3 regions of the Buttiauxella noackiae genome follow, and region 1 is predicted to be linked to each of the others. Evidence: predicted binding sites of a transcription regulator. Region 1 holds the regulator's gene; each other region holds the start of a gene.
What was found. The regulator PurR, encoded in region 1, represses purine synthesis genes. The targets are predictions, from matches to a motif close to CANGCAAACGTTTGCNTG.
Positions count from the first base shown of each region.

Region 2: IX31_RS17590 (NCS2 family permease) is a predicted target of PurR. The motif match lies at 2,767-2,784, and genes of this name have one in related genera.
Region 3: pyrC (dihydroorotase) is a predicted target of PurR. The motif match lies at 2,295-2,312, and genes of this name have one in related genera.

Region 1 is NZ_JPRU01000001.1:333,454-337,744, forward strand. Features, by position in the region: gene punR (DNA-binding transcriptional activator PunR) at 42-953, shown strand; gene purR (HTH-type transcriptional repressor PurR) at 1,022-2,047, opposite strand; gene cydH (cytochrome bd-I oxidase subunit CydH) at 2,343-2,432, shown strand; gene sodB (superoxide dismutase [Fe]) at 2,485-3,066, opposite strand; gene IX31_RS01470 (C40 family peptidase) at 3,265-4,113, opposite strand.
Region 2 is NZ_JPRU01000003.1:372,703-376,993, forward strand. Features, by position in the region: gene IX31_RS17580 (MBL fold metallo-hydrolase) at 1-855, shown strand, start outside; gene IX31_RS17585 (RamA family antibiotic efflux transcriptional regulator) at 877-1,218, shown strand; gene IX31_RS17590 (NCS2 family permease) at 1,325-2,662, opposite strand; gene yieH (6-phosphogluconate phosphatase) at 2,843-3,508, shown strand; gene IX31_RS23655 (DUF8093 domain-containing protein) at 3,903-4,291, shown strand, end outside.
Region 3 is NZ_JPRU01000001.1:1,199,676-1,203,966, reverse strand. Features, by position in the region: gene solA (N-methyl-L-tryptophan oxidase) at 1-12, opposite strand, end outside; gene bssS (biofilm formation regulator BssS) at 143-397, opposite strand; gene dinI (DNA damage-inducible protein I) at 872-1,117, opposite strand; gene pyrC (dihydroorotase) at 1,191-2,237, opposite strand; gene IX31_RS05520 (lipoprotein) at 2,371-2,931, opposite strand; gene grxB (glutaredoxin 2) at 3,102-3,749, opposite strand; gene mdtH (multidrug efflux MFS transporter MdtH) at 3,825-4,291, opposite strand, start outside.

The DNA of each region.
Region 1 (4,291 bases):
AATATTTGTAGGTTGCGTTCAAAAAATTTGTGAGCAGAGAAATGTGGTCAGAATATTCGCTGGAAGTGATAGATGCGGTAGCGCGCAATGGTAGCTTCAGCGGTGCAGCACAAGAGTTACACCGCGTTCCGTCAGCTATCAGCTATACGGTACGGCAGTTGGAAGACTGGTTAGCCGTTCCGTTATTCGAACGTCGTCATCGGGATGTAGAATTAACCCCCGCAGGCATCTTTTTTTTGAAAGAAGGCCGCTCTGTTATCAAAAAAATGATGACGACACGGCAACAGTGCCAACAGATCGCAAATGGATGGCGCGGCCATCTGGCGATAGCCGTCGATAATATCGTTAAGCCCGAACGAACGCGGCAGTTGGTGTTGGATTTTTATCGCCACTTTCCTGATATCGAACTGCGTATTTTTCAGGAGGTGTTTAATGGCGTGTGGGATGCGCTAGCTGACGGACGAGTTGAAGTCGCGATTGGCGCGACACAAGCCATTCCTGTCGGGGGGCGCTATGCTTTTCGCGATATGGGGGCGCTGAGCTGGCGCTGTGTGGTGTCATCAAACCATCCGCTGGCACGACAGGGCGGAACTTTAAGTGATGATGATCTACGGGCCTGGCCGTCGTTAGTACTCGAAGATACTTCCCGTTCGCTACCGAAGCGTATTACCTGGCTTTTGGATAACCAGCGTCGAGTTGTGGTTCCGGACTGGGAATCAGGCTCTGATTGTCTTAGCGCGGGGTTATGTATCGGCATGGTGCCATTGCACATAGCAAGGCCGTGGTTGGCTTCTGGGCAGTGGAGTCAGCTGACACTCGATAACCCATTCCCGGATGCAGCATGTTGCCTGACATGGCGGCAAAATGACGCTTCGCCAGCCCTGGCCTGGCTGCTGGAGTATTTAGGGGATAGCGAGACGATGAATCAGGAGTGGTTGCAGGAGCCATTATAAATCGGGTGGTAATCCACCCGACAACTGCATTTCATAGGTCGGATAAGCATAGCGTCATCCGACTTAACTTAGCGACGATAATCGCGGAATGGACCATCTGCCACTGAACGGCGTTCAATCAGACGTGGATGGACTTCAATCGACTGCGACTCTTCGCGTTTATTGACGATTCTATCCAGCAGCATATTGAATGCTGTTTCACCCAACGAATCCTTCGGCTGGTGAATAGTGGTCAATGCCGGTGAGAAATAACGCGCGTTACGCACGTTGTCGTAACCGATAATGGAAATATCCTGCGGCACGCGTAAACCCATCTCATCAGCAGCACAAATTGCGCCCATCGCCATAATGTCACCGCCGCAGAATACTGCAGTTGGGCGATGAGACTGACCGATTATCTGCTGCATGGCGCGGTAGCCTGACTCAGGTTCAAAGTCACCTTGAACAATCCAGTTGTCAGGAATAGAGATACCCGCTTCTTCAAGTGCCTTCATAAACCCTGCATGGCGGCCACCACCGGTATTACGTTCCATTTGACCGGGAATTGCACCAATCTCACGGTGGCCACGCTCAATCAAATAACGTCCTGCCAGGTAGCCACCGTGGAAAGCATTATCGACAACGGAGTCGGTAAAATCTGCGCGGGCTTCACCCCAGTCCATCACAACCATTGGGATGTGACGATATTCTTCAAGCATAGTCAGTAATGATTCCGGGTATTCAGAACACATCACCAATAGGCCATCAACGCGTTTTTGCGCCATCATGGACAAATAGGCGCGCTGTTTTTCGAAGTTGTTATGCGCATTACCCAGAATCAGGGTATAGCCTTTTTCAAAGCAGCTATTTTCGACAGCTTCAATTATCTCGGCAAAATAGGGTGCTTCGCTGGAAGTGGCTAGCAAACCAATCGTTTTGGTGTGATTAACTTTCAAGCTACGCGCGACGGCGCTAGGTGAATAGTGCAATTGTTTAATCGCAGCCCATACCGCATTACGTGTCTCTTCCGCCACAAAACGGGTTTTGTTGATCACATGTGATACGGTTGTAGTGGAAACGTTTGCGAGCTTCGCTACGTCCTTGATTGTCGCCATTAAATTTCACTCCGGGCCATATCGTAAACCCCTGATAACCAATGTGTTAAACGATTGCGTACGCTAACTCCTGAGGCAACGTTAAGGTTGCAGGTATGCCGGGATTGCGACATAAAACGGAAGGAGGGCGTTGAATAGATGGTACGCAATAAATTAGCGTGGGATTTTGGCCTATCCTGGAGAAAAGTGAAAGAGGGAAAAGCGATATCAGGTTAAAACGAGGGGGATTTTTATGTCTGATTGTGGGAAAATCAATCCGACACACCGATTGTAAGGTAATAAAAGGAGTTTGCTAATGAGTACCGATCTGAAATTTTCAATCATGACCACGGTTGTTGTTTTGGCACTGATTGTGTGTGGCGCGCTAACCGCCGTACTGCATTGATACATCGCTCTGATTAAAATGGGCCGCAATCGCGGCCCATATCTTTTAGGTTTTATGCTGCCAGGTTCTTCGCAACAAACTCCCAGTTCACCAACGCCCAGAAATGCTCAAGGTAACCAGCACGAGCATTGCGGTAGTCGATGTAGTACGCATGTTCCCACACATCCACAGTCAATAACGGCGTTGCTGCTGTTGTCAGTGGTGTACCCGCGTTTGAGGTAGAGACGATCGCCAAAGCACCATCTTCTTGTTTGACAAGCCAGGTCCAGCCAGCGCCAAAGTTTTTGATAGCCGCATCAGTGAATTGCTGTTTAAACTCAGCAAAGCTACCAAATGACTTATTAATGGCTTCCAGAAGCTCTCCAGTTGGTTCACCGCCAGCATTTGGTGCCAGGCAATTCCAGTAGAAGGTATGGTTCCAGACCTGAGCTGCGTTGTTAAACACGCCACCTTCGGAAGTCCGAACGATCTCTTCGAGAGTTTTACCTTCAAACGCGGTGCCCTTAACCAGATTGTTCAGGTTAGTGACATAAGTTTGATGGTGTTTACCGTAATGGTATTCCAGAGTTTCGGCGGAGATATGCGGTGCTAAAGCATCTTTTGCATATGGTAGTGCAGGTAGTTCGAACGACATTGCTGACTCCTTATTACCCGTGATACTTCGAGCTACATCTTTGTTGGCTTTATTCATTCTCTTGCCGCTGCGATGCAACTCGAATTACTTTGGGTATCTATTGTTAAATAAACACTTTTAGTGCGGGTTTAGGGTAACAAATTGAAAGGATAAGCAAAAGAGGGAACTTACCTGCCCAGGGAAGGGCAGGTAGCAGATTTAACGAATGGTTTTAGGTGTCATAACGCGTTTTGCGCCGACATAGTGACGTTGCCAGTAATCTTCGCTCAAAGAGGTGATCTGGATGTCCTGACCGGTACGTGGTGACTGAATGAATTTACCATTGCCGACGTATACACCAACGTGATCAGCAGTACCACGACCCTGAGTACGGAAGAACACCAAATCACCCGTTTCCAGCTCTCCACGATCTACAGATGAGGCATCACGCAGGTGATACATCTCATTAGCGGTACGAGGAATACGGAACTTCACTAAGTCTTTGTATGCGTAGTAAACCAGACCACTGCAATCGAAACCGGTAACTGGTGAGGTGCCACCCCAACGATACGGCTTACCGATCTGGCCCATCAATTTGTTCATTGCCGTTTTTTGTGCTTTTTGCACACGGACTTTATGCGCCGCTGCAATCGTCGTTGGCTGTTCTGATTTCACTTTTACACAATGCGCTTTATGGCCTTTACGCGGCTTGCTGCATTTTTCGGTGAAAGTAACAGGCTGGGCTTTTGCGAGCTTAGAAGTTTTATTGCGGGAGTTTTTTGCAAGATTCTTTGTTTTAGCGCTGCTGGCATTTTTGGCGGTTTTACTTTTTGCGGCAGTTGTTTCTTTTTTCTTGCTGGCCGTTTTAGCTGAGGTGGTGCTTTTTTTGCTGGCGGTGGTGGTTTTACTCTTACTGCTCTTTTCTGTGCTCTTCGTTGTATTTTTCACAACGTGCGCTTTGGACGCCACCACGGGACGAGCGTGCTCAGACGCCTGCGTCAATGGTGTATACGGCAAGGTAAATAGCAGAGCACAGAGCGTGATAGAAATTTTTGTTATCCGCGCCACTCGACAATCCCCTGGTTAAAATGAATGCATGAGAAAAACCATCATGCCCGTGTATGATTTTGCGAAACCCGCCGATTCTAATCTATTAAGTACGATAAAGTTAATAACCTTTTACTATTCGTCTTGCTGTTTCGTTACCGGACGCAAAAAAAATAACCAAACTAATGGTTGTAAGGCT
Region 2 (4,291 bases), on a different contig from region 1:
CCTTTGGTGAAAACCGATCTGGCGAGCTTGCCGCTGGAGCAGGACACCATGGTCTGGCTCGGCCACTCCTCGTGGTACATCCAGCTCGCCGGCAAACGTATTCTGATCGACCCGGTATTCAGTAATTACGCCGCCCCTTTTTCATTCCTGAATAAAGCCTTTCCAGGGGATTACCCATGGAGTGCGGAGTCGATGCCTGAAATCGATCTGCTGATTATTTCCCACGACCACTACGATCATCTGGATTACGCGACGATTAAAGCGCTGAAACCAAAAATCCGCCAGGTGATCACGCCACTGGGCGTCGGTTCACATCTGCGCTATTGGGGCATAAATAGCGAGATCATTCACGAAAAAGACTGGAATCAGTCGGTAAAAGTTTCAAATGGGCTGACGGTCCATGTTCTGCCCGCCCGTCACTTCTCCGGTCGTAGCCTGAAGAGCAACCAGACTTTATGGGCGAGTTTTATGTTTGTAACTGATGACCACAAAGTCTATTACAGCGGTGATACCGGCTACGGGCCTCATTTCAAAACGATTGGCGAACAGTTTGGTTCTGTTGATCTTGCCATCATGGAAAACGGCCAGTACGACGAGGACTGGAGCAATATTCATATGATGCCGAACGAAACTGCGCAGGCAGCCGTTGATTTGAACGCACGCGCCGTGTTGCCGGGCCATGCGGGTCGTTTTGTGCTGGCTAAGCACACCTGGGATGCACCCTACAAAAGCCTCGCAGCAGCCAGTGCTGATAAAGATTTTCGCCTGTTAACACCAAAGCAGGGTGAGCCTGTATTGGTGAACGACAACGCACAACAATTTAGCGCCTGGTGGGAATCGACCAGTGCCATGTAAGCGAACCGCGCAGGGGGATAAATGACAATTTCAGCCCAGGTTATCGACACCATTGTTCAGTGGATTGACGACAATCTGCATCAACCATTACGTATTGATGATATTGCCGATCACGCAGGTTATTCAAAGTGGCACTTGCAGCGGTTGTTTATGCAGTACAAAGGCGAGAGTTTGGGGAGATATATTCGTGAGCGCAAACTTTTGCTGGCTGCACGTGATTTACGCGATACCGATAACAAGGTTTACGACATTAGTTTGAAGTATGGCTTTGATTCACAGCAGACGTTTACGCGGATATTTACCCGCACATTCCATCAGCCGCCGGGCAGGTATCGCAGGGATAATCATACATTGAACGGGTAAGTATTAGCGCCATCCGCCAAATGTATCGGAGGATGACGCTACGCTTACTCTAAGAAGCACGGTTAATAAGTAGGCCGGATAAGCAAAGCGTCTCCGGCAAAACCAATTAATGTGAATCGATAAAGACGATTTTAAGAACAAACAGCAGCGCCACAACAATCACGCATGGGCTAATTTCACGCCAGCGGCCTGTGCCAAGTTTCATCACACAGTAAGAGATGAAGCCCAGTGCGATACCTTCTGTGATTGAGAAGCTAAATGGCATCATCACTGCAGTAATAAACGCTGGAACGGCTTCAGTCAGGTCATCCCACTTCACGCGCGACAGGCTGGATGTCATCAACACGCCAACGTAAATCAGTGCGCCTGCTGCTGCATATGCCGGAACCATACCCGCCAGCGGTGACAGGAAGATAACCAGCAAGAATAACAGGCCAACGATAACCGCAGTCAGGCCAGTGCGCCCGCCAACAGACACGCCAGAAGAGCTTTCGATATACGCGGTAACGGAAGATGTCCCGATAAATGCACCCGCAACAGAAGAGACGCTATCAACGTACAGCGCTTGCTTCATGCGTGGGAATTTCCCTTTTTCGTCGGCAAGCCCTGCTTTATCTGTCACGCCAATCAGCGTACCAGATGAGTCAAACAGGTTAACCAGCATAAAGGAGAAGATAACGCCTGCCAGACCAATGTTCAGTGAACCGGCTAAATCAACCTGGCCCACAACAGACAACACACTTGGTGGCGCGGAGACAATACCGTGATATTGAACATCACCCATCATCCAGCCCAGCAGAGTAGTCACAACGATTGAGACCAACACAGCTGCGTGAATGTTACGCGAAGCCAGGATTGCAATGATAAAGAAGCCCAGCGCGCCCAGCAGAACGCTGTGCGAAGTCAGGTTACCAATGGTCACCAGGGTATCTTTGTTCGCTACGATAATACCGGCGTTTTTCAGCCCCATCATACCGATGAACAGACCGATACCACTGGTAATACCGATACGCAGACTCACCGGAATATTGGCAATCATCCAGTAGCGAACGCGGAAAATGGTCAGCAGCAGCAAACCTACGGCACCCCAGAAAATGGCGCCCATGCCGACTTGCCAGGAGATCCCCATCGCGCCAACCACCACAAAGGCGAAGAACGCGTTCAGACCCATGGCCGGTGCCAGTGCTACTGGCAGGTTGGCGAAAATACCCATCAGGATGCTACCTAATGCGGCAATCAAACAGGTGGTGACAAAAACGGCCTGGGTATCCATACCAGCGGCGCCAAGGATCTGCGGGTTGACGAAAACGATATACACCATCGTCAGGAAGGTCGTAAGACCGGCGATCACTTCAGTGCGGGCCGTGGTGCCGTGTTCGCGCAGTTTAAACACGCGCTCGAGCAGCCCCGGATTTGCGGCCGGAGTAGATTGTGGTTGGCTCATTAGTCTTAATTCCGAACATTGAGAGGGAAAATCCGTCGCTATCCTATACCAAAAATTACAAAACATGATGACCAACACAGATTTTTTTTCATTGAATTTTCTTATACGGCAACGATTGCGTGCCACAAAAATTGCGCAAATTGGGTAAGATGGCCGTTCACTCTTTAATAAGGAAGCGGTATGTCCCGGATAGATGCGGTGTTCTTCGACTGCGATGGCACGCTGGTTGATAGTGAGGTTATTTGCTCCAAAGCCTACGTACATATGTTTGCGCAATACGGCATTGAACTTGCGCTTGAGGAGGTTCACAAAACCTTTAAGGGTATAAAGCTCTACGAGATTATCGATACTATCAACGCCCAATATGGCGTGAATCTGTCAAAAGAGGTGCTGGAGCCTATTTATCGCGCTGAGGTTTCGCGACTGTTTGACAGCGAGCTGGTGGAGATTGAAGGAGCCGCCGCGTTAGTCGCGCAAATCAAAGTGCCGATGTGTATCGTCTCCAACGGCCCTGTCAGCAAGATGCAGCATTCGTTGGGCAAAACCGACATGCTTCACCATTTCCCGGACAAATTGTTTAGTGGCTACGATATTCAGGCGTGGAAACCCGATCCGGCATTAATGTTTCATGCTGCAGATGCCATGCGCGTGGATGTGAAGAACTGCGTGCTGGTAGATGATTCAATGGCGGGTGCGCAATCAGGAATAGCCGCAGGCATGGAAGTTTTTTATTTCTGCGCCGACCCGCATAACAAGCCGATTGACCATCCGAAAGTGACAACTTTTACCGATTTAGCGCAGTTGCCGGAGTTATGGCGTGCGCGAGGCTGGAATATTACGGGTTAAAGAAGATGGCGGATGGCGCAAGCTTATCCGCCCTACAACTACCGCGCAGGCACGGCAATCCTCCCACATTTTACCCTAACTACAGAATTAGCCTCTATTAGCTCTTTCCGTGCATGAACGATTGATTTCTCACGACTCCAGTCAGAAATACCATGTACTTTGAATGGACTAAGATAGAAACATTCTCTGGCGGAGTTTATAAAACCCTCGTTTTATTTACTCGCCTGGCATACCCAAAGATGTACCTGGCGTACGATCTCGTACGATTGGGCTTCAAACTCTTTTAGGCACACCATCTTTTAGTGTTTTTACCACGGACATAAGACATGTCTTGCCTGGTGCTTTATTTGAAAGTTTAATAACCTTAATTTAAAAATGGGAACAGGGAACATGGATGTTCAGGTTACTAAGAGCATGGGATGCAGAAAGAGAGCTTTCTCCGGCTGATTTTCAGTACATTTTGTCTCCGCGGGATGCTTTCAGCCAGGCGCGAATATTCTACGAAATCAGTAGCGATCATTATCATTACCCCGACAACATTTCCTGCCATGACGTCCCCCGACGCAAAAGCGGAAATCTGAGCCTGTTTTCCGCGCCTGATAAGCGCCGTCAGAGGGGTTATGCCGATAACGTTTACGACGATACGCAGCGAAATATCGACGAGGGCTGGATCATCGGCATCGACACTCACGCCCAGTGGGATAATCGCCGCAATCCATTCTATTTCGATGAAGACAGCAATCTGGTCTACGACTGTTTTATGGATCACTATCACGAGTGGTT
Region 3 (4,291 bases), 870 kb from region 1:
ATCATAATGCATGGCACTTTTCTCTCTGAGAGTCATTATATAGCAGGGTAATTAATTCTTGATTGGCTGACAATAAAGTGAAACCTGAATAATAAAAAAGGCACCTGTACGGTGCCTTGCGTTATTTGGGCAGCATCGACAATCAATGCTTACGATAATCGTTTACCTGGTAATCACTGGATTCAATCTTAGCAATCCCGGCTTCTAAAATAGAAATAAATTGCCGGGCAACATCCGTGGTCAGCCATAAAGTTTGACCGATTTCAGTTTCGTCGTGCTTTTGCGTATTCGAGGTCAGGTAGTGCAGGCGAAGCATCAGCGCATCGTAGCTATCAACGGTGCTGATGTCCCATCCGATAAGGGGATGGGTCTGGATAACATCACTATTTTTTTCCATCATAACCCCTTTTATACGTGTGTTTGAGACAACGGTTCGTGAGGTTTAATGCTTGTTTAATGTGAAGCCAGTTAAGTATATCAATGATTAAGCTATTTCGACGGATAAATAAATACCCTGCAACACTTTTTTTACAATAAAGTGCTTAATTGCACAATAAACCGGCATGATATTTATTATTGAATCAGATGATTCTGTGTAATGTACGCGAAAGGGAATTATTTAAATGAGCGAATTTCATACAATTAAAAAAACCGGATGGCGACACCCGGTATAAAGATAACAACGAGGGAATTATTTATACCCGTCATACTTCAAGCTGTGGGGGTGTTGGCTGTACTCACTTACCCCAGTCACTTACTGAAGTAAGCTCCTGGGGATAAGCTCCCTGGCCGCCTACCCACAACTCGAATTATTTAGGGTATATCAGGTAAATGGTGGTTCATTGCGGCCAGCCCATCCCCATTTTGTTTTTTAATCCGCAGCAAACCAGTCGTCAGCGCTTTCCCAGGTCTCTTGCAATATTTCGCTAATGCGATCGCGGTCTTCTTTGGTAGCCCCTAAAACCGACAGGTTATTTGCAGCGGCATAACGCACCTGAACGTGATTATTGTTTTCAGGATAGTGTTGAGTAATACGGCGTGAAAGTTCATTGGCAAGCGCATCAATAGCGCCTGGTGGCAGAGATGTAGTTTTGGCAATAGTGACTTCAATACGCATAACATCCCCCTGTATAATATACTGGATATTTATACAGTCATATTACCCGTGATGCAACAGGGGGCGGTAAAAATTATGCGTTAACTGACCAGGCGACTTTCTCACCGGCCAGGAATGGCACGATGCTGTCATCGGATGTTTCGATGATTTCTGGCATTTCAACAGGGGTGCGAACCAGTTCGATAGTTTCTTGGTTAACAGGTAAACCGTAGAAACGCGGGCCATTGAGAGATGTAAACGCTTCGAAATGTTGCATTGCATTCATTTCTTCAAATACAGTCGCGTAAGCGCCCAAAGCTGAAGGGGCGTTAAAGCAACCAGCACAGCCACAGCTTGCTTCTTTGCGATGACGTGCATGTGGTGCTGAATCGGTACCCAGGAATACACGGACGCATCCGCTTGCTACCAGTTCACGTAACGCTTCCTGATGCACGCTGCGTTTCAAAATCGGCAGGCAATACAGGTGAGGGCGCACGCCACCAACCAGCATGTGGTTGCGGTTAAACATCAAGTGTTGCGGAGTAATCGTTGCACCTAACAGGGAGTTGCCTTCCTTCACATACTGTGCGGCGTCCCTGGTGGTGATATGTTCAAACACCACTTTCAGTTCGGGCAGTTGCTTACGCAGCGGTTCCATTACACTGTCGATAAAGCGAGCTTCGCGGTCAAAAATATCAATGTCAGCGTGAGTCACTTCACCGTGGATAAGAAGCGGCATGCCGATTTTCTGCATGCGCTCAAGCACAGGTAAGATTGCGGCGGTGCTGGTCACGCCATGGCTTGAGTTGGTTGTTGCGTTTGCTGGATAGAGTTTTGCCGCAGTAAACACACCTTCGTTAAACCCGCGTTCAACTTCGTTCGGGTCCAGAGAATCGGTCAGGTAGCAGGTCATCAAAGGCTCAAAATTATGCCCTTGCGGTACGGCGTCGAGAATACGCTGGCGGTAAGCAATGGCCGCTTCAACCGTTGTTACTGGCGGAGCCAGGTTTGGCATCACAATCGCGCGACCATAAATTTCGCTGGTATAAGGCACCACCGTTTTTAACATATCACCATCACGAAGGTGAACATGCCAGTCATCTGGGCGGCGAATTTTTAATACCTGAGGTAATACGGTCATGAAAGTGCTCCGGCGTAGGAAGGAAATAACGATGATTTATGCCGGGCACAAAGGATAAGCGCAAACGTTTAGCTTTGCACCATTTTCGTTGAGATTTTCTTGGGGAGGACGTGCCTCCCCAGTATTTGCTTGCTTACTCGGTGAACGGAATAATGATTTCACCTGGTTTGACTTCAATCCCTTTGGCGTATTTCTTCGCCAATTTTTCGCCTGCACTGTTATCTTCGCTCAATACGTAAGCTGGCTGTTGGTTGAAGTAATTGCGTAGCGACTGATTGAGATATGGAATCAGTGTCTGAACTATCGTCTGCATTTTTTCAGGCTCGACGGTTGCATCTACCACTTCCATTTCTTGCAAATAGATAGCACCTTGCTCTTTATTAAAGGCTGGCAGGGCTTTGAGTTTAAGTTTGATATTAGCTTTTTGATTGCCGAACAAAGACGTCATATCCAGTTTGGCATCGCCAGTCAGGGTGATTTTGTTCGGTTCTTCTCGGCCAATCGCACTGGCTAAATTAGTTAAGACAATATGAGCATCGGCAACGCCTGGCAGGCCAATGTCTTTAGAGAAATTATTCCGTTTGTGCAGCGCCTGGTTGATTTCCTGTTCGCTGACGGTGTACTGCGTTAGCTGGTTACAACCCACCACTAATCCGCTGAGCATCAAGGCTGCGGCTAAAACTATTTTTTTCATGGATTTCCTTAACATGCTGCATCGGTCACAGATCCTGACATAAAGCATCATGATGTACCAGTGCAGGGCGTGCTACAGGAAAAGGCTTAATTTTTTATTCAACAAAATGAGTTTCTGAACCATGAGATAAAGGCGGGTTAACTTACCCGCCGTAGAACCGTTATCATTCTTTAAATAGCGTGGGATGAGAGCAGATTAATTTGCGTCTGTTTAGCCATATTATCGCGATATGCAGCAACACGACTCGGCCACTCAATTCCGGCAACCAGCGTCAGGTTACGCAGCAGTGGGAAGAGGTGGATATCGTCATCGGACAACTCACCGTTGACGGCATTTGGCTGCACGATAAGTTTATCGAGCTTGCGTAAATCATCGCTGATTTTTTTGGTCAGGCCCGGTGAATGCGTCAGATGGTCAGCAAAAGAACCGATCATTGCCTCTTTCTTCTGTGTGAAATAAGCACGCGCAGCAGGTGTGGCAAACTCATCAAAAGGTGCTTTCGCAATACGCGGCAATAACAGGTGTTGGACATAGCTATTGACGTGGCGTAACCAGTCACTGATGGCTGCGTTAGCTGCACCAGTTAAAAGTGGTTCACCATCAAGTTTGTCGACGTAGTGCACGATATCCATGCTTTCAGGTAGGTAGCGACTGTCATCTTTTTGCAGAATTGGCGCCATTTTCTTGCCAATCATTTTCGTCGGGGTTGCTTCATCGTCGTTTAGCAAGACGACCAGCTCAACGGGGATATTCTTTAAGCCAAAAATCATGCGTGCTTTGAGGCAGAAAGGGCAGTGATCGTAAATATAAAGCTTCACGTTACTCCTCCATATCAATCGTCAGGAAAAATCCGTCAATTTTTGAGTATGGAGGAGAATACCAGGGGCTGCAAACTAGTTGCCGGGCTCGAGCATAGAGGGGTCTACCGGTTTCGGGCTAAATTGCCACCATAATGCGATAAGCGTGATGAAGCCTATAATTCCTAACATCACCCACGGAAGTTCTGGCTGGTTGATACTTTTCCCGGCATCAAATAGCCAACCGCCACCGGCGTAACCAAATGCGCCACCAATTGCCAAACCCAGTCGACTAAAGCCCATGTAACTGCCGCGAGCACGGGAATCAGCAAGTGATGCGCTCAGCGTTTCTCGTGCTGGTTCAGCAATGATGGAACCAACATAAAACACACAAATGAGTGTGAACAGTTGTTGAAGGTTATTGGCAAGGCCAATCGGCAGCATGGCGAGTGACATCAGGAATAAACCCGCCATCAGGCGCTGCTCCAGACGGAAGCGTTTTTCGCTCCAACGCGCAATCGGATAGAGCAGCGTTAAGGAGAGTGCTGCTTCAATGGCATACA